Regions from separate parts of the Klebsiella sp. WOUb02 genome, predicted to be linked through region 1. Evidence: predicted binding sites of a transcription regulator. Region 1 holds the regulator's gene; each other region holds the start of a gene.
The links. Region 1 encodes CRP, which controls carbon source genes, mostly activating them, when cyclic AMP is high. Its sites were predicted from a motif close to ATGTGANNNNNNTCACAT; they were not measured.

Region 1 (14,073 bases):
AGGTTATATTCGCGCGCGATGCGGCCGACGGCCACCAGCCCTTCCGGCGTAATTTCGCCGCCTGCGGAGCGCGGGATAATCGAGTAGGTCCCGTCTTTTTGGATGTTGGCGAGGAAGTTATCGTTGGTCTCCTGCAGCGGCGTATGCTGAGGTTTGAGGATGTACTCATTCCAGCAGGAGGCCAGCAGCGAGCCTACGGTAGGTTTACACACTTCGCAGCCGTAGCCCTTGCCGTGTTTCTCCAGCAGCTCATCGAACGTTTTAATGCCTTCGACGCGGATCAGGTGGAACAGCTCCTGGCGCGAGTAGGCGAAGTGTTCGCACAGGTTATGGTTAACTTCGATACCCTGTTTCGCCAGCTCGGCGTTCAGTACCTGGGTCACCAGCGGGATACAGCCGCCGCAGCCGGTGCCGGCTTTGGTTTCGGCTTTCAGCGCGGCAACGGTATGGCAGCCTTTATTGATAGCGGCGATCAGCATGCCTTTGGTCACGTCGAAGCAGGAGCAGATTTGCGCGCTGTCCGGCAGCTTATCGACGCCAATAGAGGGCTTACCGCTGCCGGCATGGGACGGCAGAATCAGCGCGTCCGGGTTTTCCGGCAGTTCGATAGCGTTCAGCACCAGCTGCAGCAGGTTGCCGTAGTCGCTGGTATCGCCGACCAGCACCGCGCCGAGCAGGGTCTTGTTATCCGCGCTGACGATCAGGCGTTTGTAGACCTCTTTGCTCTCATCAAGATAGACGTAGCTGCGCGCGCCGGGCGTGCGGCCATGCGCATCGCCGATACCGCCAACGTCAACGCCGAGCAGCTTCAGCTTGGCGCTAAGGTCGGCGCCGGTGAAGGCGTTGTCCGCGCCGAGAATATGGTCGACGGTCACCTGGGCCATTTTGTAGCCCGGAGCCACCAGACCATAGACGCGGTTGTTCCAACTGGCGCACTCGCCGATGGCGTAGATATCCGGATCGGAAGTCTGGCAGGCATCATTCACTACGATACCGCCGCGCTGAGCCACCGCCAGACCGCACTGGGTGGCGAGCTTGTCGCGCGGGCGGATACCGGTTGAGAACACGATGAAATCGACCTGCAGCTCGCTACCGTCGGCGAATTGCATGGTTTTCCGCGCCTCGGTGCCCTGCTGGACGATCTCTTTGGTATTTTTGCTGGTATGGACCTTCACGCCCATACTTTCGATTTTGCGCTTCAGCTGTTCGCCGCCCATATTATCAAGCTGCTCGGCCATCAGCATTGGCGCGAATTCGATAACGTGGGTTTCGACGCCGAGGTTTTTCAGCGCGCCCGCGGCCTCGAGGCCCAGCAGGCCGCCGCCGACCACCGCGCCGCGTTTGCTGCGGCGGGCGCAGGATTCGATAGCGTTGAGATCTTCAATCGTGCGGTAAACGAAGCAGTCCTGGGTCTCCGCGCCTTTAATCGGCGGGATCCACGGATAGGAGCCGGTTGCCATGACCAGTTTGTCGTAAAATACGGTGCGTCCCGCGCTGGAGTGAATGACCTTCTCCTGGCGGTTAATCGTAATTGCGCGCTCGCCGATCAGGACGTTAACGCCGTGTTTCTCGTAAAATCCTTCGCGAACCAGGGAGAGTTCTTCTGCGGTATGATGGGAGAAGTAGGATGACAGGTGGACGCGGTCGTAAGCGATACGGGGTTCTTCGCAGAACACGGTAATATCAAACTGTCCGGCAGGCGCCTTATCAAGAAGCTCTTCGATAAAGCGATGGCCAACCATGCCGTTACCGATAATAGCGATTCTGACTTTGCTCATTTTTGCCTCGATTTCTTTTCTAATACCGCCTACCTTAACGATTCAGCCGGTACACTTATTGATGCAAATCAAGTTCAATCCCGCCTACTACTTAATGGGTATTATCATGATTTCCTTGGATTTTTATAAGTTATGGAAAATTCAGGCTTTTCCTTTTTGTTGCTTTTATGTACAAAAACGGCAGGAAATGGCGATGGCGGGATGGGTGAAAATTAAGCAATTTTAACGGGGGTCATCAAGATGACAGCTGCACCACTTTGGTTGATTCAGAACGTGCGCCTGCCGGGCCGCGATGGGCTATGGCAGATAGCAATAGATAAAGGCTGCTTTGGCGATATTACCCCGATGGGCGAAGCGCATAGCGAGAGCCTTGAAGTGCTTAACGCCCGGGGTGGGTTGGCTATTCCTCCGTTTATTGAACCGCATATCCATCTGGATACGACGCAAACCGCCGGCGAACCGAGCTGGAATCAATCCGGGACGCTGTTCGAGGGTATTGAGCGTTGGGCTGAGCGCAAGGCGTTGCTGAGCCATGAGGATGTCAAAGCCCGGGCGTGGAAAACCCTGAAGTGGCAAATTGCCAACGGTATACAGTTTGTGCGCACGCATGTTGATGTTTCAGACCCGACGCTGACCGCCTTAAAAGCGATGCTGGAAGTGAAGCAGGAGGTAGCTCCGTGGGTAGATTTGCAGATAGTCGCCTTCCCACAGGAGGGGATTTTATCCTACCCCAATGGGGAGGCTCTACTTGAAGAGGCGCTGCGCCTCGGCGCCGATGTGGTAGGGGCTATTCCCCACTTTGAGTTCACCCGCGAGTATGGCGTTGAGTCCCTGCATATCGCCTTTCGCCTGGCGCAGAAATACCAGCGCCCGCTGGATATCCACTGCGATGAAATCGACGATGAGCAGTCGCGGTTTGTCGAAACGGTCGCGGCGCTGGCGTTAAAAGAGGGGATTGGCCCGCGGGTTACGGCCAGCCATACCACCGCCATGCACTCCTATAACGGCGCCTATACCTCGCGGCTGTTTCGCCTGCTGAAGCTCTCGGGGATTAACTTTGTCGCCAACCCGCTGGTGAATATTCACCTGCAGGGACGCTTCGATGATTATCCAAAGCGGCGCGGGATTACCCGGGTAAAAGAGTCTGATGGCCGCAGGGATCAACGTCTGCTTTGGTCACGACGACGTTTTCGACCCGTGGTATCCGCTGGGTACCGGCAATATGCTGCAGGTGCTGCATATGGGGCTACACGTTTGCCAGCTGATGGGCTATCAGCAGATTAACGACGGGCTGAAGCTGATTACCGACAACAGCGCCCGCACTTTTGGTCTGAGCGACTACGGCATCAGCACGGGGAATACGGCCAACCTGATTATTCTGCCTGCGGAAAACGGTTTTGAAGCGGTGCGCTGCCAGGTGCCGGTACGCTGGTCCATTCGTCAGGGGCGGGTGATTGCCACCACGCAGCTGGCGCAGACCTGGATACAGACCGATAGAGGCGGGGAGGAGCTGTTCTTTACCCGCAATGGCCCCTCTGCTGATGCAAAGGGGCCAAAGGTCTAGCGCGGCTTAGTGCGATCCTGCCTGCGCGCCGTGCTGGCGGTGGCGGGAGACAAAGCCGAGGATAATGCACATCACGAATACCACGGCATAGAGGCCGTTAGCGGTTTGCAGCGCCGCCAGCGGCCCGCTGGCGGCAACGATAGGCCCGGTGACCACGAAGGTCAGCATCGTCCCGATGGTGCCGCAGGTGAGCACAAAGTTAACCAGCTTCGGTGACGAAACTTTGGTCTGCAGCGATCCCAGGGTAATCAGCGAAGTGTAGATAGCGCTGGAGAAGAAGCCAAGGGTCAGGATAAACCACGGCATATGCTCAGGGGAACCGTTAATAAACAGGTACATCAGCACCGTTGCCAGGCCTGCCAGAACGGTAAGAATGCGCTGCAGGTCGAAGAAGCGCAGAATGAAGCTGAATGACCACATACCGATCATGTACGACATCCAGAAATCGCTCACCAGCTTACCCGCGTCGCCAAGGCTCATGCCCAGGCCCTTGGCATATTCCGGCACCCAGGAGATAAAGCCCAGCTGGCCAAGGATGTAGCACAGCGCGGCGATGGAAAGAAACAGCACGCCGATACCCCACTTCTCTTTGACTACCGGCTGGCTGTCCTGCTGCGCTTTTTTACCCAGCACCGGGAATTCACAGCCGAAGGTCAGAACGAAGATAGCGACGTAAACCAGACCAATGCAGACATACACCCAGTACCACTCGATGCTGCGGGCCAGCAGATAGGCGGCAACCATCGGGAAAATCATCCCCGCCATGCTGAAGAAGGAGTCGGTGAACAGCAGGCGAGCGCCGCGCTGGCGGCCTTCATACATATGAGTTATCAGGAAGGTGCCGATCGACATGGTGATCCCGCTGACCAGACCCAGCACGAACATCGCCGCGGAGAACAGCGTCAGGCTGTGGCCAAAGATCAGCCCGATTACCGCCAGTACCATCAGGATAAAGCCAAAACGCAGCTGCGTTTTCAGCGGTACGATTTCCATCAGCCAAGCGTTGAGGAAGATAGAGATCAGGATCCCGGCGTTAAGGAAGGTGAAGGTGTTGCTCATACTGGAAACGGGCAGATGGAAGTAATCGGCGATGTTCCCCATCACCATCCCGGTGACGATCACCAGCGCCCCGGTCAGGGCGTAGGAGAAGAAGCTGATCCATGTGAGCTTGATACGATTGCTGTTAGTCATGACTGGCCTGTGAATAGAAATGTAAAGCGCGTTGACTCTGCGCCAGGGCGAACAGATTTTATTCATTCGAGTGATGTAAGCAAACGTTTATTATGAAATGCAGTTCTTTTTGCATAGATTGTTGTGATGTAGATCGCTTTTAAATATTTAGCCGATCGTCGGGCGCCTCGTTACAACTGTTTCAGCTACGTAAAATTAGGTAAAAGGCTGGCCCAGGATGCAAAGGCTCTTTAGAATCAAAGCACTTGCTTTTTTTCTGCTCCGTTAAGGAATCTCGATGCTCAAATCAACTCTGGCGGCGGTAGCTGCCGTTTTCGCTATTTCCGCTTTTTCCCCGGCTATGGCAGCGAAGGGCGATCCTCATGTCTTGCTGACGACTTCTGCGGGAAATATTGAGCTGGAGTTAAATAGCCAGAAAGCACCGGTTTCCGTCGACAACTTCCTCAAGTACGTGAACAGCGGCTTCTACAACAACACCACTTTTCACCGCGTGATCCCGGGCTTCATGGTGCAGGGCGGCGGCTTCAGCGAACAGATGCAGCAAAAGCAGCCGAACCCGCCGATCAAGAACGAAGCGGACAACGGCCTGCGTAACACCCGCGGCACCATCGCGATGGCGCGCACCGCCGATCAGGACAGCGCGACCAGCCAGTTCTTCATCAACATTGCCGACAATGCCTTCCTCGACCACGGACAGCGTGATTTTGGCTACGCGGTGTTCGGTAAAGTCGTCAAAGGAATGGACGTCGCCGACAAGATTTCCCAGGTCCAAACGCATAACGTCGGACCGTACCAGAACGTGCCGTCAAAACCTGTCGTGATCCTCTCAGCGAAGGTCCTGCCTTAAGTTCTCCCGCGCGGGCGACTCACGCTCGCGCCGTTGTTTCCGCCTTTCTGCGCGACCCGAAATTGCTGCTTATACTTGTGGCACAGGGGACGATAAGAGAGGCGAGCATGCGTTCACTTACCGATAAGCAAAAATCCCGGCTCTGGGAACAGACTCGCAGCGTGAATTTTCAGGCCAGCCGTCGCCTGGAAGGAAGCGTCGTACCTTTGGTGACGCTAAGCGCCGAGGAAGCGCTGGCGCGTCTTGCTGAGCTGAGGGGGCGTCATGAGCAGTAAATATGGCGACGACCGCGATCCCTACCTCTACCCCGCACTCGACGTATTGCGCAATCTTCCCGGTATTCGCCAGGCCCGGCGCCTGGAGCAGGTGATGCTGGAGGTCACCTCGCTACGGGCGGCGACGATTCCCTTAGGGCCGCGCGGGCGCGGGCTGCCCTATCTCTGCGCGATTCACCATCAGCTCTACCAGGATATCTTTTCCTGGGCCGGACGGTATCGGGAGATTGATATCTATCAGGGAGATACGCCTTTTTGTCATTTCGCATGGATTGAAAAGGAGGGCAACGCGCTGATGCGGGCTCTGGAGGAGGAGAACTATCTTAACGGTCTGGAGCACAGCGCTTTTATTACGCGCCTGAGCTGGTACTACGGTGAAATCAACGTGCTACACCCTTTTCGTCTCGGCAGCGGGCTGGCGCAGCGCATTTTCTTTGAGCAGCTGGCGATTCATGCCGGCTTTATCCTCGACTGGCGTGATATCGATCCTGAAGAGTGGAGCCGGGCTAATCAGCTGGGGGCCATGGGCGATCCGCAGCCGCTTGAACGGATCTTTGCCAAAGTGGTAAGCGAAGCGCGAGAATCTGAGTAGAATAGCCCGGTTTTATTCTTTCCGGAGCCGCCATGATCCTGCTTATCGACAACTATGATTCTTTCACCTGGAATTTGTACCAGTATTTTTGCGAGCTGGGGGCCGAGGTGCTGGTTAAGCGTAACGATGAGCTGACGCTGGCGGAGATCGCGGCGCTGGCGCCGGAGAAAATCGTTATTTCTCCCGGCCCCTGTACGCCGGATGAATCGGGGATCTCCCTGGCCGTCATCGGGCATTATGCCGGGAAGGTGCCGCTGCTGGGCGTCTGCCTGGGCCATCAGGCTATCGCCCAGGTTTTTGGTGCTACCATCGTCCGCGCCGCCAAAGTCATGCACGGAAAAATCTCGCCCGTCAGCCACGACGGACGCGGCGTATTTCAGGGGTTAAATAATCCCCTCACCGTCACCCGCTACCACTCTCTGGTCATTGACCCGGATACTCTGCCTGACTGCTTCGAGGTGACGGCCCGCAGCGAGAGCGGAGAGATCATGGCCATTCGCCATCGCGAGTGGGATCTCGAAGGGGTGCAGTTTCACCCGGAAAGCATCCTCAGCGAGCAGGGGCATCAGCTGCTGGCAAACTTCCTCAAACGGTGATTTGTAGTTGCCATTGACTGATTTTTTATGCATATTTTGTGATTATAATATCACTATCATTATTGCATAACGAAGAAGGATGGCATCACATGGCAACTGAGCAACCGGCAATTACCCGCGCCACGTTCGATGAGGTTATTTTGCCGATTTATGCACCGGCAGAGTTTATTCCGGTAAAAGGTAAAGGTAGCCGCGTATGGGATCAGCAGGGCAAGGAGTACGTTGATTTTGCTGGTGGTATTGCCGTCACGGCGCTAGGTCATTGCCATCCGGCGCTGGTTGCGGCGCTGCATGAGCAGGGGGAAACGCTGTGGCATACCAGCAACGTTTTCACCAACGAACCGGCGCTGCGCCTGGGCCGCAAGCTGGTCGATGCCACCTTCGCCGATCGCGTGGTGTTTATGAACTCCGGCACCGAAGCCAACGAAACCGCATTCAAGCTGGCGCGTAACTACACGATCACCCGCCATAGCCCCTATAAAACCAAAATTATCGCCTTCCATAACGCTTTCCACGGCCGTTCGCTATTTACGGTCTCCGTTGGCGGGCAGCCGAAATATTCTGACGGCTTCGGGCCGAAGCCGGCGGATATCGTTCACGTGCCGTTCAACGACCTGCACGCGGTGAAGGCGGTTATGGACGATCACACCTGCGCGGTGGTGGTTGAGCCGATTCAGGGCGAGGGCGGCGTAATGGCTGCAACCCCGGAGTTCCTCAAAGGCCTGCGTGAACTGTGCGACCAGCACCAGGCGCTGCTGGTGTTTGATGAAGTGCAGTGCGGGATGGGGCGCACCGGTTCGCTGTTCGCCTATATGCATTACGGCGTGACGCCGGATATCCTGACCAGCGCGAAAGCGCTCGGCGGCGGTTTTCCGATTAGCGCCATGCTGACTACCCATGATATCGCCAGCGCCTTCCATGCCGGTTCCCACGGTTCAACCTACGGGGGAAATCCGCTCGCCTGCGCCGTCGCCGACGCGGCGTTTGATTTGATTAACACGCCTGAGGTACTGGACGGCGTCAACGCGAAGCGCGAACGCTTTGTGCAGCAGCTACAGCAGATTGATGCCCGCTTCGATCTGTTTAGCGATATTCGCGGCATGGGGCTGCTGATCGGCGCTGAGCTGAAGCCGCAGCATCGCGGCCGGGCGCGCGATTTCCTGTATGCCGCGGCGGATGCGGGCGTTATGGTGCTCAATGCCGGACCCGACGTCATGCGTTTTGTGCCCTCGCTGGTCATTGATGATAGCGATATTGATGAAGGGATGGCGCGCTTCGCGCAGGCCGTACAGCGCGTGCTTAGCGCTTAGTTGCGCGTAGCCAGATGCCGTGATGCGGGCGCTGACGCCATGCCACCGACGAGATGGTGTGCATGGTGTTCAGATGATCGAGGATCCGCTGCAGGTGCTGCTCCATGGTACTCAGCGGGCCGCGGGGCACGTCCGCATCCTGCGACTCCATGATATTCACCTCGCCGGCGCTGCCCGGGCCGTCGGTATCCAGCCGCTGCTGGCAGCGCTGCAGCGCAATCTCACAGGATTCAAGGTAGCGGCGGGCCAGATCCGGCGTCAGCATGTTGTGCTCGCGGGCCAGCGTGGTCATGGCGTTGATATGCTCGACAATAAACTGGCTATGGGTGACCCACAGCTTCATATCGTCAAGATAACGTGAGTTAAAGCCGGGCTCCTGCATCGCCTGATTCAGCGAGTTATACAGCGAGTTATGCGCCTGATTGACGCGCATCCGCCGATAGGCCAGCGCCGGCGCCTGGTGGTCTTCGCTGAGAATGAGGCGGATGGCTTCCTGGTCCGCCTCCAGCGCGTCGTGGGCGTTTTTACGCAGCAGCCCGCTCTGCCACTGCGGCCACAGCCATACCATCCCGCCGAAGGCGATCAGGCACCCGATAAGCGTATCGATAAGCCTGGCGACGATAAACTGTTCGCCGTTGAGCGTTAGCAGCTGCAGGGTATACACCGCCGTGACGGTAAAGCCCACCATCGCCCAGCCGTAGCTCTTGCGAATAATCAGATAGCTCAATAGCGTGATAATCAGCATCGCGGTCAGCGTATAGCCCTCCGGGACGTGGAAGTGCAGCGTCAGTCCGGCAATCACCAGGCCGGCAAGGGTCCCTGCCGCCCGGTGGACGATGCGGACCCGCGTCGCGCCGTAGCCGTTCTGGGTAACGAAGAGCACCGTCATCAGGATCCAGTAGGGTTTGGGAAGATTTAGCGCGCTACCCATCAGGCTTGCGGCGGTGAGCATCACGCAGATGCGGGCGGCGCTGCGCAAAGCCGGCGATTTATAAGAGAGATAGCTTTTTAGCGCAGGCAGCAGCGGCAGGCGCCGCTCCTTATCGGCCATTAGGTTACGCGCGTACAGCGGCCGCTGGGTGCGTAGCACCCGGGCAAGGCGGCCGAAGTGCCATGCGCAGAACTGCCCGACTGGGTTGTCGGGGTGCTGCGAGGCAATCTTCTCCAGCGCGCCGATCTGCTTATCCATGTTAAAGCGCTGCGGATAGCGGTGGTACAGGATGTCGTCCGCCAGTACCCTCAGCCGCGCCGCGACGGTTTGCGCATTCCAGCGGATTACCGCTTCAGCGTGGCTGCGTTCGACCAGCTTCTGCACCTCTTCCGGCTGATGCAGGCTGACGGAAATGTGCTCCTGGAGATCGAGGGCAATCTGAAACGCCCGCAGCAGGCGCTTATGATCGTTACGCTGATTGGCCGCCAGCATATGCATCTGCTGGTAGCACAGGGTGATCAGATCGACGACCTTTTGCTGGCGGGTCAGCAGAGGAGGCAGCGAGGTTGCCGGGTCGATATGCTGGGTCAGCAGGCTGTATTTGGCTTCACAGTAGTTGGCCAGCTCCCGGTAGAGCAGGCTGAGCGATTCGCGCAGCGGCTGCTCGCGCCATAGCCAAAACCAGAACCAGTTGAATAGCCCGTACCACAGCGTGCCGAGCGCGTAGATCAGCAGCGGCTCCCAGACCGGCATATTGCCGGCGAGGCTCAGGGTAAAGATGGCGGCAATCAGCGAGGCGGGCAGCAGCCTCGCGTGCAGCGAGCTGATTTCCGCCGTGACGCCAAGGAGCAGGGTCAGGCCGCTGAGAATTAAAGGGAGCGGGATATCATGCTGGAGAAGGAGCTGAACGATCAGGCTGCAGCCGGCAAAAAGCGAGCCGCCAATAATCAGGCGTTTAAAGAAACGTTTATGCGGCGTATCAAGACCGGCGACGTTGCAGCATGCGGGAACCAGCGAGAACAGCAGGCCCTGCTGCAGATGACCGAGAAGGAGGCCAATTGCGACCGGCAGACACAGCACCAGCGTTTGCCGCAGTGCGTAGTTGACTTCCGGGTGGTAAATCAGCCTGCGCCACATAGAGGGAAAACAGAAACGGCGTATTGCGGGAGCAATACGCCGTTTTATCAGCTTAACGCGTGCCGTAGACGACGATAGTTTTACCGTGGGCGGAGATCAGATTTTGATCTTCCAGCATCTTCAGAATACGGCCAACGGTTTCACGCGAGCAGCCGACGATCTGACCGATTTCCTGACGGGTAATTTTGATTTGCATACCGTCCGGGTGAGTCATGGCGTCAGGCTGTTTTGCCAGGTTCAGCAACGTCTGGGCGATACGGCCGGTGACGTCAAGGAAGGCAAGGTTACCGACTTTCTCAGAGGTAACCTGCAGACGGCGGGCCATCTGCGATGAGAGACGCATCAGGATGTCCGGGTTAACCTGGATCAGCTGACGGAATTTTTTATAGGAGATTTCGGCCACTTCACATGCGGTTTTCGCACGTACCCAGGCGCTACGCTCCTGGCCTTCTTCAAACAAGCCTAATTCACCGATGAAATCGCCCTGGTTGAGGTAAGAGAGAATCATCTCTTTACCTTCTTCATCCTTGATGAGCACAGCCACAGAGCCTTTGACGATGTAGTACAACGTTTCTGCTTTTTCACCCTGGTGGATCAGCGTGCTTTTAGATGGGTACTTATGAATGTGGCAATGAGACAAGAACCATTCGAGGGTAGGGTCTGTTTGCGGTTTGCCAAGCACCATGCGCGGTTATCCTCTGTTATAAGCTATCTCCGGGTGCCGACACTACACGGCATCCGGGCATGCAATCGTATTGTTTCCCTATGCCTGGGAAGCTGGCTGGTGATTTTTCTGCAGCCTGTAATGTGAATTCCTCTGCATACATGCAGTACATCAATGTAATACTGTAGCATCCTGACTGTTTTAGCATAGCTTTTGCCGCATGTCTCCTGGTGTCTCGCTTCAGCATGATGCAGGTCGCCTTCCGTTGCCAGATTTGTTATGTGCGCGTAATCTGTCAGGAAAATTGCAACCTTGGAGTTAAGTTTTATGCAAGCTCGTGTGAAATGGGTCGAAGGGTTAACCTTCATTGGTGAGTCGGCTTCCGGCCACCAGATTTTGATGGACGGCAACTCCGGGGATAAAGCGCCGAGCCCGATGGAAATGGTGCTGATGGCCGCCGGCGGCTGCAGCGCCATCGACGTGGTCTCAATTTTGCAGAAAGGACGCCATGATGTGACCAACTGTGAGGTGAAGCTGACCTCTGAGCGTCGGGAAGAGGCGCCGCGCCTGTTTACCCACATCAACCTGCATTTTATCGTCACCGGCCGCGAGCTGAAGGATGCGGCCGTTTCGCGGGCGGTGGACCTGTCGGCGGAAAAATACTGCTCGGTGGCGCTGATGCTGCAAAAAGCGGTAAATATCACGCATTCGTACGAGGTTATTGCGGGCTAAGCCGAATGACCAGCCCGTCGCCCCGGTTTGCGTCGCCGCCGGGGTTGCTAACGGCTTAACCGATCTTTTTCCCCGCCATCAGCCGTTCAACCAGCGGCGCCATGATCAGCTCCATCGCCAGCCCCATTTTGCCGCCCGGCACCACCAGCGTGTTGATATGCGAGATAAACGACCCTTGCAGCATCGCCAGCAGCCACGGGAAGTCGATATCCTGCAGATTGCGGAAGTGGATCACCACAAAGCTTTCATCCAGCGAGGGAATGCCTTTGGCGGCGAAGGGGTTCGACGTATCAACGGTGGGGACCCGCTGGAAGTTGATATGGGTGCGCGAGAACTGCGGGGTGATGAAGTTAATATAATCCTCCATCGAACGGACGACCGAATCCATCACCGCCTCGCGGGAATGCCCGCGTTCGCTGGTGTCGCGGATCAGCTTCTGAATCCACTCCAGGTTGACGATAGGCACGACGCCCACCAGCAGATCGACGTTGTGCGCCACGTTGTGCTGCGGAGTGACAACGCCGCCGTGCAGCCCTTCGTAAAACAGGACGTCGGTCGGCTCCGGCAGCGGCTGCCAGGGCGTGAAGGTGCCCGGCACCTGATTCCACGGCACGGCCTCGTCATAGGTATGCAGATATTTTCTCGACTGGCCGGTTCCGCTGCGTCCGTATTCGAGGAAGGTATTTTCCAGCAGGCCGAAGTCGTTCGCTTCCGGACCAAAATAGCTGATGTGTTTCCCCTGATCCCGCGCTTTGCGGATCGCCATGTCCATTTCCGGGCGGGTATAGCGATGGAAGCTATCGCCCTCGACTTCGGCGGCACGCAGGTTCAGCTGGGCGAAGATCTTGCGAAAGGCGAGGCTGGTGGTGGTGGTTCCCGCGCCGCTGGAGCCCGTGACGGCAATCACCGGATGTTTGGCAGACATATCAACTCCCAGATTAAACGATGGTGTGGCGCCGCCTTAGCCGTGGAACTGCTTGCGGGGCATGATGTTGACCGTCTCGTGCAGCTCTGACCACACCAGTACGGCTTCTCCGCTTTTCAGACTGCTGTTTGACATCGGCGACCTTATCGGTCAGCGAGCGTTCATGTTCACCATAATCGGTGCCTTCGCGCAACACAAAGCTTTCAATCAGGTTATCCAGCGTTTCGGGATCCAGATCCTGCCAGGGAATAATCATTTTTTTCCTTCCAGCCAGCGCGTTAGCCAATCCGGGATCCGCCTTTCCAGCCACATCTCCGGCCTGCGCAGCGTGCCGCCGACAAACCCGACGTGGCCGCCCTGTTCGGTCAGCTGATACTCGACGTTGGCCGGCAGCTGCTCCTGCGGCGGAATGGAGTGATGGTCCATGAACGGATCGTCTTTCGCGTGGATGATCAGCGTGGGTTTCGTGATATCGCTCAGGCGCGGCATCGCGCTGCACTGGCGATAGTAGTCCAGCGCATCGGCAAAGCCGTGAATTTTGGCGGTGATGGTATCGTCAAATTCGCGAATGCGCCGCATGCCTTTTAGCTGGCGTAAATCAACCGGCAGCGAGCCCGGGTAGGCTTTTAGCTTGCGCGCGGCGTTGGCTTTTAACAGATTGAGCAGATAGCGCTGGTAGACGCGGGAGAAGCCTTTATCCATATGATAGCTACAGGCTTCCAGCATGAACGGGGCCGACACGATGACCGCCGCGTCGAGCGGGATGCTATCGCCCTCGTTTGCCAGCAGACAGCCGAGCATATTACCGCCCAGCGAATAGCCGACGGCGGCGGTAGGCGCGGGTCCAAATTCGCGCTGCAGCCAGCGCAGGAACCAGGTGCCGTCTTCCGTCTCTCCGGAGTGATAGATGCGGTTATTACGGTTAGGCTCGCCGCTACAGCCGCGAAAATGCATCACCACGCCAAGCCAGCCGCGCTGCATGGCGGCGTGGATCAGACCGTGAGCGTAAGGGCTGTGCAGGCTCCCTTCCAGACCGTGAAAAACGACCAGCCGCGGTTTATTCCGGGCCAGCTCAGGATCTTCGCTCCAGGCCAAATCGATAAAGTCGCCGTCGGGGAGTTCAAGGCGCTGCCAGTGCGGAGTAAAGCCCAGTTTGCGGCGGATCAGCCGCGGCAGCATGGTTTGCAGATGACGATTGCCCACGCCGCGCATCGGGTGAAACTCGCGCGAATCGTCTTCGGGGGGCGTCATTTCTGTGGGGATGATTTCAACCATAGCACCAGAACAATTAAGAATCTTATAAATACTATACCGCGCATGCCGTGCGCAGGTTAGCCAATATGTGGTCTTGTGGCCCGTCGGCAGAGGTTACGCGAAAAGGAGCGGGCGCGATATGGCCTCCGGCGGCATGCAGAGAGGCCCCGAAAGTTCACTGTCTGTGAACCGTCGGGGCCGCGCGCTCAACCAGCAGGGCTTAGCCTTCCTGCAGCATCTGCTCCAGCTGTTCCTGCGCATCCAGCCAGGCCATTTC
Region 2 (5,970 bases), 1.1 Mb from region 1:
GTACAGCCGTTTCTCATAGCATTAACTTATACCTCCGGCATCCTCTTGCGCTAACCAATTGAGCCGCAGTAATTTTATGCCATGACGGTTGATATCAGGAACGGACCATGAATAGCAAAGCGCGCAAGGTGATGATCATCGGCGCAGGCAACGTCGGCACCTCGGCGGCCTATGCATTATTAAACCAGAATATCTGCGAAGAGCTGATCCTCGTCGATCTCGATAAAACGCGGGCCCAGGCGCACGCGCAGGACCTTAGCGACGCCGCCGCCTATATGCCGGGAATGATGACCATTTCAGTACGCGATGCCAGCGACTGCGCCGATGTGGATATCGCGGTGATCACCGTCTCCGGCGGCGCGCTGAAAGAGGGAGAGAGTCGGCTGGACGAGCTGACCCGTACGGCGAAAATCGTCCGCAGCATTGTCCCGCGGATGATGGCTAACGGTTTCAACGGTATCTTCCTGATTGCCACCAACCCCTGCGATATTATTACCTGGCAGGTGTGGCAGCTTTCCGGCCTGCCGCGCGGCCAGGTGATCGGTACCGGCGTCTGGCTGGATACCACCCGCCTGCGCCGGGTTCTGGCACAGGAGCTGGATATTGGCGCCCAGAGTATCGATGCTTTTATTCTCGGTGAACATGGCGATACCCAGTTTCCGGTGTGGTCCCACTCGTCGGTGTACGGCTCGCCGATTGCCGAGGTTTACCAAAAACATACCGGTAAGGTGCTGGACCGTCAGCAAATCGCCGACCGGGTGCGCAAACTCGGGTTTGAGATCTATGCCGGTAAAGGCTGCACCGAATATGGCGTCGCCGGAACCATCGCCGAGATTTGTCGCAATATCTTTACCGGTAGCCACCGCGCGCTGGCCATCTCCTGCATTCTCGATGGCGAGTACGGCATTCGCGGCGCAGCGGTCGGCGTACCGGCCGTGCTGGCGCAAAACGGCGTGCAGCAGATTATAGAATTGCAGCTGGCGCCGGAGGAAAGCGAGAAGTTCCTTCATTCGGTGGCGGTGATTAAAGCCAATATCGCCCGCCTCGAATAAGGTATGGCCTGGCGTCGGACAAACTCGGAGCCAGGCCAGCCGCCACAAGACGTGACAGCCCCTTTCACAGGATTACGCTAGCGCAGGCCTATTTTGCCAATCAGGTAGGTGACCGCCTGGCCGCCGATCAGCACCCTATCTCCCTGCCACTGGCAGCGCAGATCGCCGCCGCGGGCCGATACCTGACGCGCCAGCATCTGCGTTTTGCCGAGCTTCTCGCCCCAGTATGGGATTAGCATGCTATGGGCCGAGCCGGTAACCGGATCTTCGGCAACGCCTTCGCCAGGACAGAAGAAACGGCTGACAAAATCGTACTCCTCATCCGCCGCGCTGATACAGACCATCTTGCCGAGCGTCTGGAGCTGGCGCATATCCGGACGGACAGCTTCAACCTGCTGACGGTCGGCCAGCACCACCAGGTAGTCGCGCCCGACCCGCACGTCCAGCGCGTCGCTAATTCCCAGTCCGGCAAACAGCCCGGCGGGCGGGACGGCAACTTCCGTCGTCGACCACGCCGGGAAGTCGAGGGTCAGCCAGTCGCCGCTGCGCGTCACCCGCAGTTCGCCAACAAAGCGGGTGCTGAAAACGATAGTGGCGCTGGGATAGTCAAGATATTCAAAAATAACGTGCGAGGCCGCCAGCGTGGCATGGCCGCAGAGGTTTATCTCATACTGGGTGGTAAACCAGCGCAGCTCATAGCCTGCATCGGTACGCACGAAGAAGGCGGTCTCCGACTGATTGTGCTGCTGCGCCATTTTGAGCAGCGTCTCGTCCGGCAGCCACTCGGTGAGCGGGCATACCGCCGCGGCGTTACCGCCAAAGTTGCGATCGCTGAAAGCGTCCACCAGATAAAAATCAATTTCCTGCATCGCTGTGTTCCTTTTTTTTACTTACCCTCAACATGACATAAAAGCGCGATATGCACACGATCTATATAAAAATTAATCTGTTAGCGTTTTTATCTGCGCGACGGGATAATGAGACTCAGATCACAAAATGATTGTATTTTCAGCAGCAATCGTTTTAAGATCGCCCTCTCTTCTTCCTCTAATCATCACTCAGTTCAAAACCTATGATTACAAACACGGTTTCACGCAAGGTCGCGTGGCTTCGGGTAGTCACGCTGGCGATCGCCGCTTTTATCTTTAATACCACCGAATTCGCGCCGGTCGGCCTGCTGTCGGATATCGCCGACAGCTTCGGCATGGAAACCGCCCAGGTCGGCATGATGCTGACTATTTACGCGTGGGTTGTGGCCCTGATGTCGCTGCCGTTTATGCTGCTCACCAGCCAGATGGAGCGCCGCCGCCTGCTGATCGGCCTGTTTATTCTGTTTATCGCCAGCCACGTGCTGTCGTTTTTTGCGTGGAACTTTAACGTGCTGGTGATCAGCCGTATCGGTATCGCCTTTGCTCACGCGGTGTTCTGGTCCATTACCTCGGCGCTGGCAATCCGCATGGCGCCACCGGGAAAACGCGCCCAGGCGCTGAGCCTGATCGCCACCGGCACCGCGCTGGCGATGGTCTTCGGTATCCCCATCGGCCGTATCGTTGGCCAGTATTTCGGCTGGCGCACGACCTTCCTGGTCATCGGTATTGGCGCGCTGGTGACGCTGGTGTGTCTCTACAAGCTGCTGCCGAAGCTGCCCAGCGAGCACTCCGGTTCGCTGAAAAGCCTGCCGCTGCTGTTTCGCCGCCCGGCGCTGCTCAGCATCTATCTGCTGACCGTTATCGTGGTGACCGCGCACTATACCGCCTACAGCTACATCGAGCCGTTTGTACAGACGGTGGCCGGGATGAGCGGTAATTTCGCCACCGTGCTGCTGCTGGTGCTCGGCGGCGCGGGGATCATCGGCAGCGTGCTGTTCGGCAAAATGGGCAATCAGCACGCTTCGGGCCTGATTAATGTCGCGATTGGCCTGCTGCTGGCCTGCCTGCTGCTGCTGCTGCCGGCATCGCAAAATGCCAACCACCTGATGCTGCTGAGCATCTTCTGGGGCGTGGCGATTATGATTATCGGCCTGGGAATGCAGGTTAAGGTGCTGGCGCTGGCGCCGGACGCGACCGACGTGGCGATGTCGCTGTTCTCGGGGATCTTTAATATAGGCATCGGCGCCGGCGCGCTGGTCGGCAGCCAGGTGAGCACCCATCTGTCAATGGCCTCTATCGGCTACGTCGGCGCCATTCCGGCGCTGGTGGCGCTGGTCTGGGCGGTGATGATTTTCCGCCGCTGGCCGGTGTCGCTGGAAGAAAGGCCGCACCACTCCTGATAGCCAGAATAAAAAAGCCGGGCAGCGCGACGCTGTCCGGCTTTTTTTTATCCATTGCCCCATCAGACATGATAGGTGGTAATGATCTCCAGCACCCCGTTAATAATAAACTGCACGCCCATACACACCAGCAGGAAGCCCATCAGGCGGGAGATCGCCTCGGTGCCGCCCTTGCCGACCAGGCGCATAATCGCCCCGGAGCTGCGCAGGCTGGCCCACAGAATCAGCGCCACCAGCGCGAAGGTAATCGGCGGCGCCGCCAGCACCACCCACTCCGGAAACTCAACGCCGTGCTTCACCGTCGACGCCGTACTGATGATCATCGCGATAGTACCCGGCCCGGCGGTACTCGGCATGGCCAGCGGGACAAAGGCGATATTGGCCGTCGGCTCGTCCTGCAGCTCTTCCGATTTCATCTTGGCTTCCACCGAGTCATGGGCCTTCTGCTGCGGAAACAGCATCCGGAAACCAATAAAGGCGACGATCAGCCCGCCGGCAATACGCAGACCGGGTATCGAAATGCCGAAGGTGTTCATCACCACCTGGCCGGCATACCACGCCACCGCCAGAATGATAAAGACATATACCGAGGCCATCAGCGATTGTCGGTTACGCTCGGCGCTGTTCATGTTGCCCACCAGCCCGAGGAACAGAGCGACGGTCGTGAGCGGGTTTGCCAGCGGCAAAATCACCACCAGCCCCAGACTTATCGCTTTAAAAAGCTCCATCATAATTAATTAAGCCCCTGTTAATATTGAACAATTAAAAATTTAACTCTCTGAGTATAACGTTGGTTGTCGCTATCATACCAGCGCCGATATTTTATCCGCGGCCCCTGTGCAAAGGTGCTTTAGCAAATTGTGTCATCGCCGAATCCATCAGGTTGACTTATTGTTGCCTGGGCAATAATATCCACAGCAATTAAATAATTGCCTGGGCAACCATTGTGAAAAGCACGAGTGACCTGTTTAACGAAATGATCCCCCTCGGTCGCTTGATCCAGATGGTTAACCAGAAAAAAGATCGCCTGCTCAACGAGTACCTCTCACCGATGGATATCACTTCCACCCAGTTCCGGGTGCTCTGTTCCATTCGTTGCGAAGTATGCATTACCCCCGTTGAGCTGAAAACCGTGCTCTCGGTCGACCCAGGCGCAATGACGCGCATGCTCGACCGCCTGGTCTGTAAAGGCTGGATTGAACGGTTACCCAACCCCACTGACAAACGCGGCGTGCTGGTGCAGCTAACGTCAGACGGCGCGGCGCTATGTGAGCAATGTCATCAGGTTGTGGGTCAGAAATTGCACCAGGAGTTAACAAAAAATCTGTCGGCGGACGAAGTGGTCACCCTTGAGTATTTACTCAAGAAAGTCCTGCCGTAATAAGAAGAGGTAAGATGATGTCCAGACGCAATAACGACGCCATCACTATCCATAGTATTTTGTCGTGGATCGAAGATAACCTGGAATCACCGCTGTCGCTGGAGAAAGTGTCTGAGCGCTCAGGTTACTCTAAATGGCACCTGCAAAGAATGTTCAAGAAAGAGACCGGTCACTCCTTAGGTCAGTACATCCGCAGCCGCAAGCTGACCGAGATCGCGTAGAAGCTCAAGCAGAGCAACGAGCCGATCCTCTACCTGGCGGAGCGCTACGGTTTTGAATCCCAGCAAACGCTGACCCGAACCTTTAAAAACTATTTCGACGTTCCGCCGCATAAATATCGCATGACAAATATGCCGGGTGAATCCCGCTATCTGATGCCGCTAAACAACTGTTGTTAATCGCCTGCAAAAAGACGTATTGAGGAAATCATGAAACTATTCGCTTCCCCCGCCCTTGTGCTGGTCGCACTGGCCTCTGGCCAGAGCTACGCGGAGCAAACCACTACTCCGGTTCGTCATAACCACCGCGATGCGATGATAATGCCTGCCGAACATAACGATTCGCCGTTTGATTTCAATCATATGGCTGCCGGTAGCGACAAGTCAGATGAGCTGGGCGTGCCCTACTACAACTGACCGCGCAACGCTGCTTTCTTAGCCCCGATTGCGGGGCTTTTTTTTATCCTCGCGCCGCGCCGAGGCGAATGCGCCGCAGACCGAAAATGTTAATATAGAGCCCGGCCATAATCAGCACCGCCCCGGTAAGCTGCAGCCCGCTCAGGGTTTCGCCAAGCAGCAGCGCGGCGCTGGCCATCCCGACCACCGGCACCAGCAGCGACAGCGGTGCCACCCGCCAGGTCTCATAGCGCCCGAGCAGCGAGCCCCAAATCCCATAGCCGACAATCGTGGCGATAAACGCCAGATAGAGCAGCGAAAGCACGGTCAGCAGATCGATCTGCAGCAGGCTGGCGGCCATTTTTTGCGGGCCATCGAGCAGGAAAGAGGCCAGCAAAAACGGCAGTACCGGGATCAGCGCGCTCCACACCACCAGAGACATGATCTGCGGTTTCTCCGCGCGGGACATGATTTTTTTATTGAAGATATTGCCGCAGGCCCAGCTCAGCGCCGCCGCGAGGGTCAGCATAAATCCGACCGCCGGCACGTGCTGCGGGCCGAGGCTCGCTTCGACCAGCACCAGCACGCCGAAAATCGCCAGCGCGATGCCGGCCATCTGCTTGCCCTGCAGACGTTCGCCGAAGGTAAACGCGC
Region 3 (5,970 bases), 1.3 Mb from region 1:
TATGGCCACCAGCGGCGTGATTGTGGTGGCGCTGACCAAAGCGGCAGAGCGCGAGCTGAAGCGTCAGTTTCGCGAGCGCGAGCCGAAGAAGCAGTACGTCGCCCGCGTGTGGGGTCACCCGCAGAAAGCAGAAGGTCTGGTGGATTTGCCGCTGATTTGCGACTGGCCGAACCGGCCAAAGCAGAAGGTGTGCTACGAAACCGGCAAGGCGGCGCAAACCGTGTATGAGGTACTGGAATACGCGGACGATAACAGCGCCCGCGTGCGCCTGAAGCCAATTACCGGGCGCTCGCACCAGCTACGCGTGCATATGCTGGCCCTCGGCCACCCGATTCTCGGCGACCGCTTTTATGCCACGCCGGAAGCGCTGGCGATGGCCCCGCGCCTGCTGCTGCACGCGGAGACGCTGACCATCACCCATCCCGCTTTCGGCAACGCAATGACCTTCCGCGCGCCGGTCGACTTCTGACCGCTGATTCCCCGGGCTACGGCGTAAGCGCCTTACCCGAGCTACCCCTCCTCTCCGCTAAGCGCGGCGAGAGCGGGGTTTCTCACGCATTCAGCCGTTAGTCGCGGGCAAACCAGGCGTCAATCATCTGCTCTACGTGAGCGGCCGACTGCTGCGGGTGGCGATCGTTGCTCTCGGCAGCTGACGGGCGGCTCTGCAGGCCGTCCGCCGGGCAAATCACTTCGATATTCCATAAACGCCCCAGCGGATGGGATTGCGTCAGCTCCGTGCACAGCGCGTTAATTTCAGCGGCAGAGTGCTCAACGCACCACAGCGCTTCCGGCCCGGTCGGCAGCCACTGCACCTGACGGTCCAAGGTTTGCCAGCGGTGTTTCCACAGCAGCTGATCGAAAGCCTGCAGCGCCACGCCCATCATATTGCGATAGCGGATGCTGTCTTTCTCCGCGCCCGGCGTCACCAGGGTGAGCGAAATAACCGGCTGCTGATAATGGGTTAACCAGTCGTTCTGACGAGCTTCACGCTGCGCTTTCACCGCCAGCAGGTTTTCAACGCTGGCGCCCGCACGGGCGGGAGTATCCACGGACATTAATTCCTCTCCTTCACTGAATAAAATAACGGCGGCAGGGGCCGTCGCGATAACGGATTTCGCTGCTGATTGTATCGCTAAATGCACAGAATTTAGGATACAGGACAAAGAAATTTTCTTCGTCCTGTGGTGCGAAATAGCAGTTTTTCCTGTTAGCACAGAACTAAATCACGCCATAAAGTGGCTCAGAAACAGCAGGCCCAGAGAGACATTGATCGCTCCACCGATGCGGGTGGCGATTTGGGCGAACGGCATCAGGTTCATGCGGTTGCCGGAGGTCAGAATCGCCACATCGCCGGTTCCTCCCTGGCCGCTCTGGCAGCAGGAGACGATCGCCACATCGATCGGATGCATACCAATTTTTTTACCGACAAAGAATCCGGTCGCCACCAGCGCGGAGACGGTGCTGATAATCACCAGCAGATTAGTGATAGTAAAGGCGTTAACCAGCTCCTGCCACGGCGTAATGGCGACGCCAACGGCAAACAGAATCGGATAGGTCACCGCCGTGCGGAAGAACTTATACACCACCTGAGAGCCCTCCTGCAGGCGCGGCGATACGCCGTTGGCCAGCTTCAGCAGCACCGCCAGAAACAGCATCCCCACCGGCGCCGGCAGGCCAATCATCTTTTGGCCCAGCATCCCCAGCATATAGAGCAGCACCGCCAGCAGCGCCCCGGACGCCAGCGTCGCTACGTCCGTTTTGCCGCCGACGCTTTCGTCACCGGCGGTTTCGCGCTGCGTTTCATTGCTGCGGTTCGGCATCAGCAGGCCTTCGCCGGTCAGATGCGGGAAGCGCTTGCCCAGCTGGTTCAGGCTGCCGGAGATGACAATCGCCGTCAGGCTGCCCAGCATAACCATCGGCAGGACGCGGCCTAACGCGACGCCCTGATCCATATGCATCAGCGCGGCATAGCCAATCGACAGCGGTATCGCCCCTTCCCCTACGCCGCCGGCCATAATCGGCAGGACGATAAAGAAAAACACCTGGAACGGCTCCAGGCCTAATGCCGTCCCGACGCCAACGCCGACCAGCATGCCGACAATTTCACCGCACAGCATCGGGAAGAAAATGCGCAGGAAGCCCTGAATCAGCGTGGTGCGGTTCATGCTCATGATGCTGCCGACGATAATGCAGCAGATGTAGAGATAGAGAATATTGGTCGACTTGTAGAATTTGGTGGTGGATTCCACCACCACGTCCGGCAGCAGGCCGTAATGGACCAGCGCCGAGGGAATAAAGGTCGCACAGATCGCCGCCGCGCCGAGCTTGCCGAGCACCGGCAGGCGCTTGCCAAACTCGCCGCAGGCAAAGCCAAAAAACGCCAGCGTCGCCACCATCACCACAATGTCGCTCGGCAGCTTGCCGCCCAGACAGTCAAGGGCAATTAAGCCGCCGGCCAGCAGGAACAGAGGCAGCGGGATAATCCCGACTTTCCGGTTGTCCATAACGTGCCACCAGCGCTGTTTCAGCGTGGCCTTTGGGGTGTCGATGGGGTCGAGGGTCGCAGAGAATGCATTGTCTGTGGTGCTCATAGGTTTAGCCCTTTAGTTATTATTCATCTTCAGACTAGGGAGGAATAAGCCGACTTAATGTGAGGATCGCCAGATTAAAAATGAAGTTTTAATGGGCACTATGGTTTTTATGGTTTCTATTACCGGCGTGATATATCTCTGATTTATTAGCGTGGTTTTTATGGTTTTTTGTCGTCAGCGCTATAGATCATTTATAAATAGGCTTCGCGGATCGTTTCCGTTCCCTGACCCCGGCGCAGGCGGCCGCTCGTTTCTTGCCCGCCTTACTGAGACTCTGAACAAAGCCTATGAAAGTTTCCTTTCAATTTAAGCTGTTTATTTCCCTGGTGGCGTTTTTCTCGATCCTGTTCGCCCTGCTGGGCGTTTATTACTATTTCGATGCCAGCCATCAGCTTTATCAGGAGATGAGCGCCCGCGCCCAAATACAGGCCGAAGAGATCGCCCTGATGCCCAATTTACGCCAGCAGGTTGCCCGCAAGGACCCGCAGGGAATAAAAACCTTTATGCAGGAAATCGCCGCCCGCAGCGACGCCAGCTTTATTGTTATTGGCGACGCGCGGGGCCTGCATCTGTTCCACTCCGTGCATCCGGAGTGGGTCGGCACCCGGCTGGTGGGCGGCGATAATCAGGCGGTGCTGGAGGGGAAAACCATTACCACCATCCGCAAAGGCGGGCTCGGGGTTTCGCTGCGCAGCAAGGCGCCGGTGCGTAACGACGCGGGCCAGGTGGTGGGGATTGTTTCCGTCGGCTATCTGACCAGCTATCTCGACAGCGTTACGCTGCAAAAAGTGATCAATATCTTCGTCGCCGCCGTGCTGCTGCTGGTTGCGCTGTTTATCTTCTCCTGGTACTTCACCCGCAGCATCAAAAAGCAGATCTTCTCCCTGGAGCCGCGGGAGATCGGCCTGCTGGTGCGCCAGCAAAAGGCGATGATGGAGTCGATTTATGAAGGGGTTATCGTTATCGATCATACCCGCCGCATTAACGTCATTAACCACGCCGCCCGCAGCCTGCTCGGCCTTAGCCAGCCCGCGCACCAGCTGCGCGGGCAGTCCATCGATAGCGTCATCGTTCCGCAGCCGTTTTTCGCCAGCGGCGAGATGCTGGAAAACGACACTCACGATGAGCTATGCCGCTTCAACCAGCTCACCGTCCTTGCCAGCCGGGTGCGCATCATGCTGGAGAATTCGCTGCAGGGCTGGGTGATCACCTTCCGCGATCGCGATGAAATCAACTCGCTTAGCGCCCAGCTCAGCCAGGTGAAGCGCTACGTGGATAACCTGCGCATCATGCGCCATGAGCAGCTGAACCGCATGACCACGCTTTCCGGCCTGCTGCATATGGGCCACTACGACGAGGCCATTCGCTATATTCAGGCGCAGTCGGAGCACGCTCAGGAATTGCTGGACTTCATTTCATCCCGCTTTAGTTCGCCGACGCTCTGCGGCCTGCTGCTGGGCAAGGCCGCCCGAGCGCGCGAGAAAGGCGTCGTGCTGAGCTTCGATCCCGCCTGCCACATCGACCGGCCACTGCCGTCGTTAATCGAATCGGAGCTGATCTCGATTATCGGTAACCTGCTGGATAACGCCATTGAAGCCACCCAGCGCGCCGAATCGCCGCACGAGCCGGTTGAAGTGCTGATCCAGCTCAACGCCCGGGAGCTGATGATTGAAGTGGCCGACCGCGGCGTCGGTATTCGCCCGGAGATCCGCGATCGAATCTTTGAACGCGGCGTCACCACTAAAACCCGTGGCGATCACGGCATCGGCCTGTATCTTATTGAACATTATGTCACTCAGGCTGGCGGCACCATCGAGGTTGCCGATAACTCGCCGCGCGGGGCCATCTTTACGCTATTTATTCCCGCCGACGGTCCGGCCCACCCGCCACAAGGGGCAAACTATGCATCATGACCTGGTCGATGTGCTGATCGTCGAAGATGAGAGCGAGCTGGCGCGGCTGCACGCCGAGCTGATTCAAAAACACCCGCGCATGCGGCTGGCGGGAATGGCCGCCTCCCTCACCCAGGCGCGGCAGATGCTCAACGCCAGCCCGCCGCAGCTGGTGCTGCTCGACAACTATTTACCCGACGGCAAGGGGGTGACGCTGATGACCGACCCGCTGCTGGCTAGCGCCAACTGTTCGGTGATTTTTATTACCGCCGCCAGCGACATGGAAACCTGCAGCCTGGCCATTCGCAACGGCGCCTTCGACTACATCCTTAAGCCGGTCTCCTGGAAACGCCTGAGCCAGTCTCTCGAACGCTTCGTTCAGTTTTACGACCAGCAGCGGGAGTGGAAGATTGTCGACCAGCAAAACGTTGATTCGCTGTACCAGCTGCAGGCGAAAAACTATCGCGCCGATAGCGGCAGCAAAGGGATTGAAGAGAAAACGCTGGCGCTGGTGCAGAACCTGTTTAGCGGGCGGGAAGAACACTGCTTTTCGGTCGATGAGGTGGTGAACGACGCCGGCCTGAGCAAAACGACCGCCCGCCGCTATCTGGAGCACTGCGTGGAAACGGGCTTTCTGGAAGTGGAAATGCTGTACGGCAAAATTGGCCATCCGCGGCGGATGTACCGCCGCGCCAGGAGCTCGTCCTGATGCCTCTCCCCGGCGGGAGAGGCCGACAACTCAGAAACCGCGCTGCTCTTTGACCAGCTCCCAGGCCTTCTGAATATCCTGCGCCTTCTGCTTCGCCATCTCCATCATTTCCGGCGGCAGTCCCTTCGCCACCAGCTTATCCGGATGGTGCTCGCTCATCAGCTTGCGGTAGGCGCGCTTGACGGTCGCCGCGTCATCGGTCGGCTTCACGCCCAGCACGTTGCAGGCGTCCTCAAGGGTCGGTCCGCGCTGCGCCTGCTGCCAGCCGCCCTGGCCGCGGCCCTGGTATCCGGAGTGCTGCTGAGAACCGCCGCCAAACTGGGCCCCGCCCTGCATCATGCGCAGGAACTGCTCAAACTGGGCGCGGGAGATCCCCAGCTCATCGGCGATGACGAACAGAACCTCGCGTTCATTAGGGTGCAATTCGCCGTCGGCGAAGGCCGCCTGCAGTCTGAATTTCCAGAAACATCCGAATCAAATCAAAGCGGCCGAAACAGACGCTGCGCAGGCTGGCGCATTTTCTCGCGCAGCGGATAATCGTCTGATTTCCCTACGCGAAACGCCTGCTGCGCCGCCGTACGCGACTCGCCGTGCAAATTCATGCGATCCATCAGAATGCTGGCGACGTGAATATCGGCTTCGGTCACGCGACCTTTCGATTTGGTCAGATGGCCCATCACCTCAAAGGTGGTGGAAAAGAACAGCGACTGCCGCTCCTGCTGGTTAGCAAAAACGTTGATCCGCCGATGGCGCGCGCGATCGAATATATGGCCGACCA

Region 2: a site for CRP is predicted at 2,030-2,047, ahead of ABOC21_RS11780 (sugar transporter). Genes of this name have one in related genera too.
Region 3: a site for CRP is predicted at 2,649-2,666, ahead of ABOC21_RS20705 (2-hydroxycarboxylate transporter family protein). Genes of this name have one in related genera too.

What each region holds. Positions count from the first base shown of each region.
Region 1 is NZ_CP170110.1:4,185,790-4,199,862, forward strand. Features, by position in the region: gene nirB (nitrite reductase large subunit NirB) at 1-1,778, opposite strand, end outside; partial or broken gene ABOC21_RS27320 (cytosine deaminase) at 2,019-3,342, shown strand; gene tsgA (MFS transporter TsgA) at 3,349-4,533, opposite strand; gene ppiA (peptidylprolyl isomerase A) at 4,811-5,380, shown strand; gene ABOC21_RS27335 (YhfG family protein) at 5,488-5,655, shown strand; gene ABOC21_RS27340 (putative adenosine monophosphate-protein transferase Fic) at 5,645-6,247, shown strand; gene pabA (aminodeoxychorismate synthase component 2) at 6,280-6,843, shown strand; gene argD (bifunctional acetylornithine/succinyldiaminopimelate transaminase) at 6,933-8,153, shown strand; gene ABOC21_RS27355 (YccS/YhfK family putative transporter) at 8,143-10,221, opposite strand; gene crp (cAMP-activated global transcriptional regulator CRP) at 10,274-10,906, opposite strand; gene ABOC21_RS27365 (OsmC family protein) at 11,213-11,617, shown strand; gene ABOC21_RS27370 (phosphoribulokinase) at 11,673-12,542, opposite strand; partial or broken gene ABOC21_RS27375 (YheU family protein) at 12,579-12,798, opposite strand; gene ABOC21_RS27380 (hydrolase) at 12,795-13,754, opposite strand; gene ABOC21_RS27385 (ABC transporter ATP-binding protein) at 14,017-14,073, opposite strand, start outside.
Region 2 is NZ_CP170110.1:1,027,868-1,033,837, reverse strand. Features, by position in the region: gene ABOC21_RS11790 (L-lactate dehydrogenase) at 108-1,052, shown strand; gene ABOC21_RS11785 (PhzF family phenazine biosynthesis protein) at 1,130-1,921, opposite strand; gene ABOC21_RS11780 (sugar transporter) at 2,125-3,321, shown strand; gene ABOC21_RS11775 (MarC family NAAT transporter) at 3,384-4,052, opposite strand; gene marR (multiple antibiotic resistance transcriptional regulator MarR) at 4,268-4,702, shown strand; partial or broken gene marA (MDR efflux pump AcrAB transcriptional activator MarA) at 4,720-5,100, shown strand; gene marB (multiple antibiotic resistance protein MarB) at 5,131-5,337, shown strand; gene eamA (O-acetylserine/cysteine exporter) at 5,381-5,970, opposite strand, start outside.
Region 3 is NZ_CP170110.1:2,847,933-2,853,902, forward strand. Features, by position in the region: gene rluA (bifunctional tRNA pseudouridine(32) synthase/23S rRNA pseudouridine(746) synthase RluA) at 1-469, shown strand, start outside; gene citX (citrate lyase holo-[acyl-carrier protein] synthase) at 567-1,055, opposite strand; gene ABOC21_RS20705 (2-hydroxycarboxylate transporter family protein) at 1,224-2,591, opposite strand; gene ABOC21_RS20710 (ATP-binding protein) at 2,879-4,504, shown strand; gene ABOC21_RS20715 (response regulator) at 4,494-5,192, shown strand; partial or broken gene djlA (co-chaperone DjlA) at 5,223-5,970, opposite strand, start outside.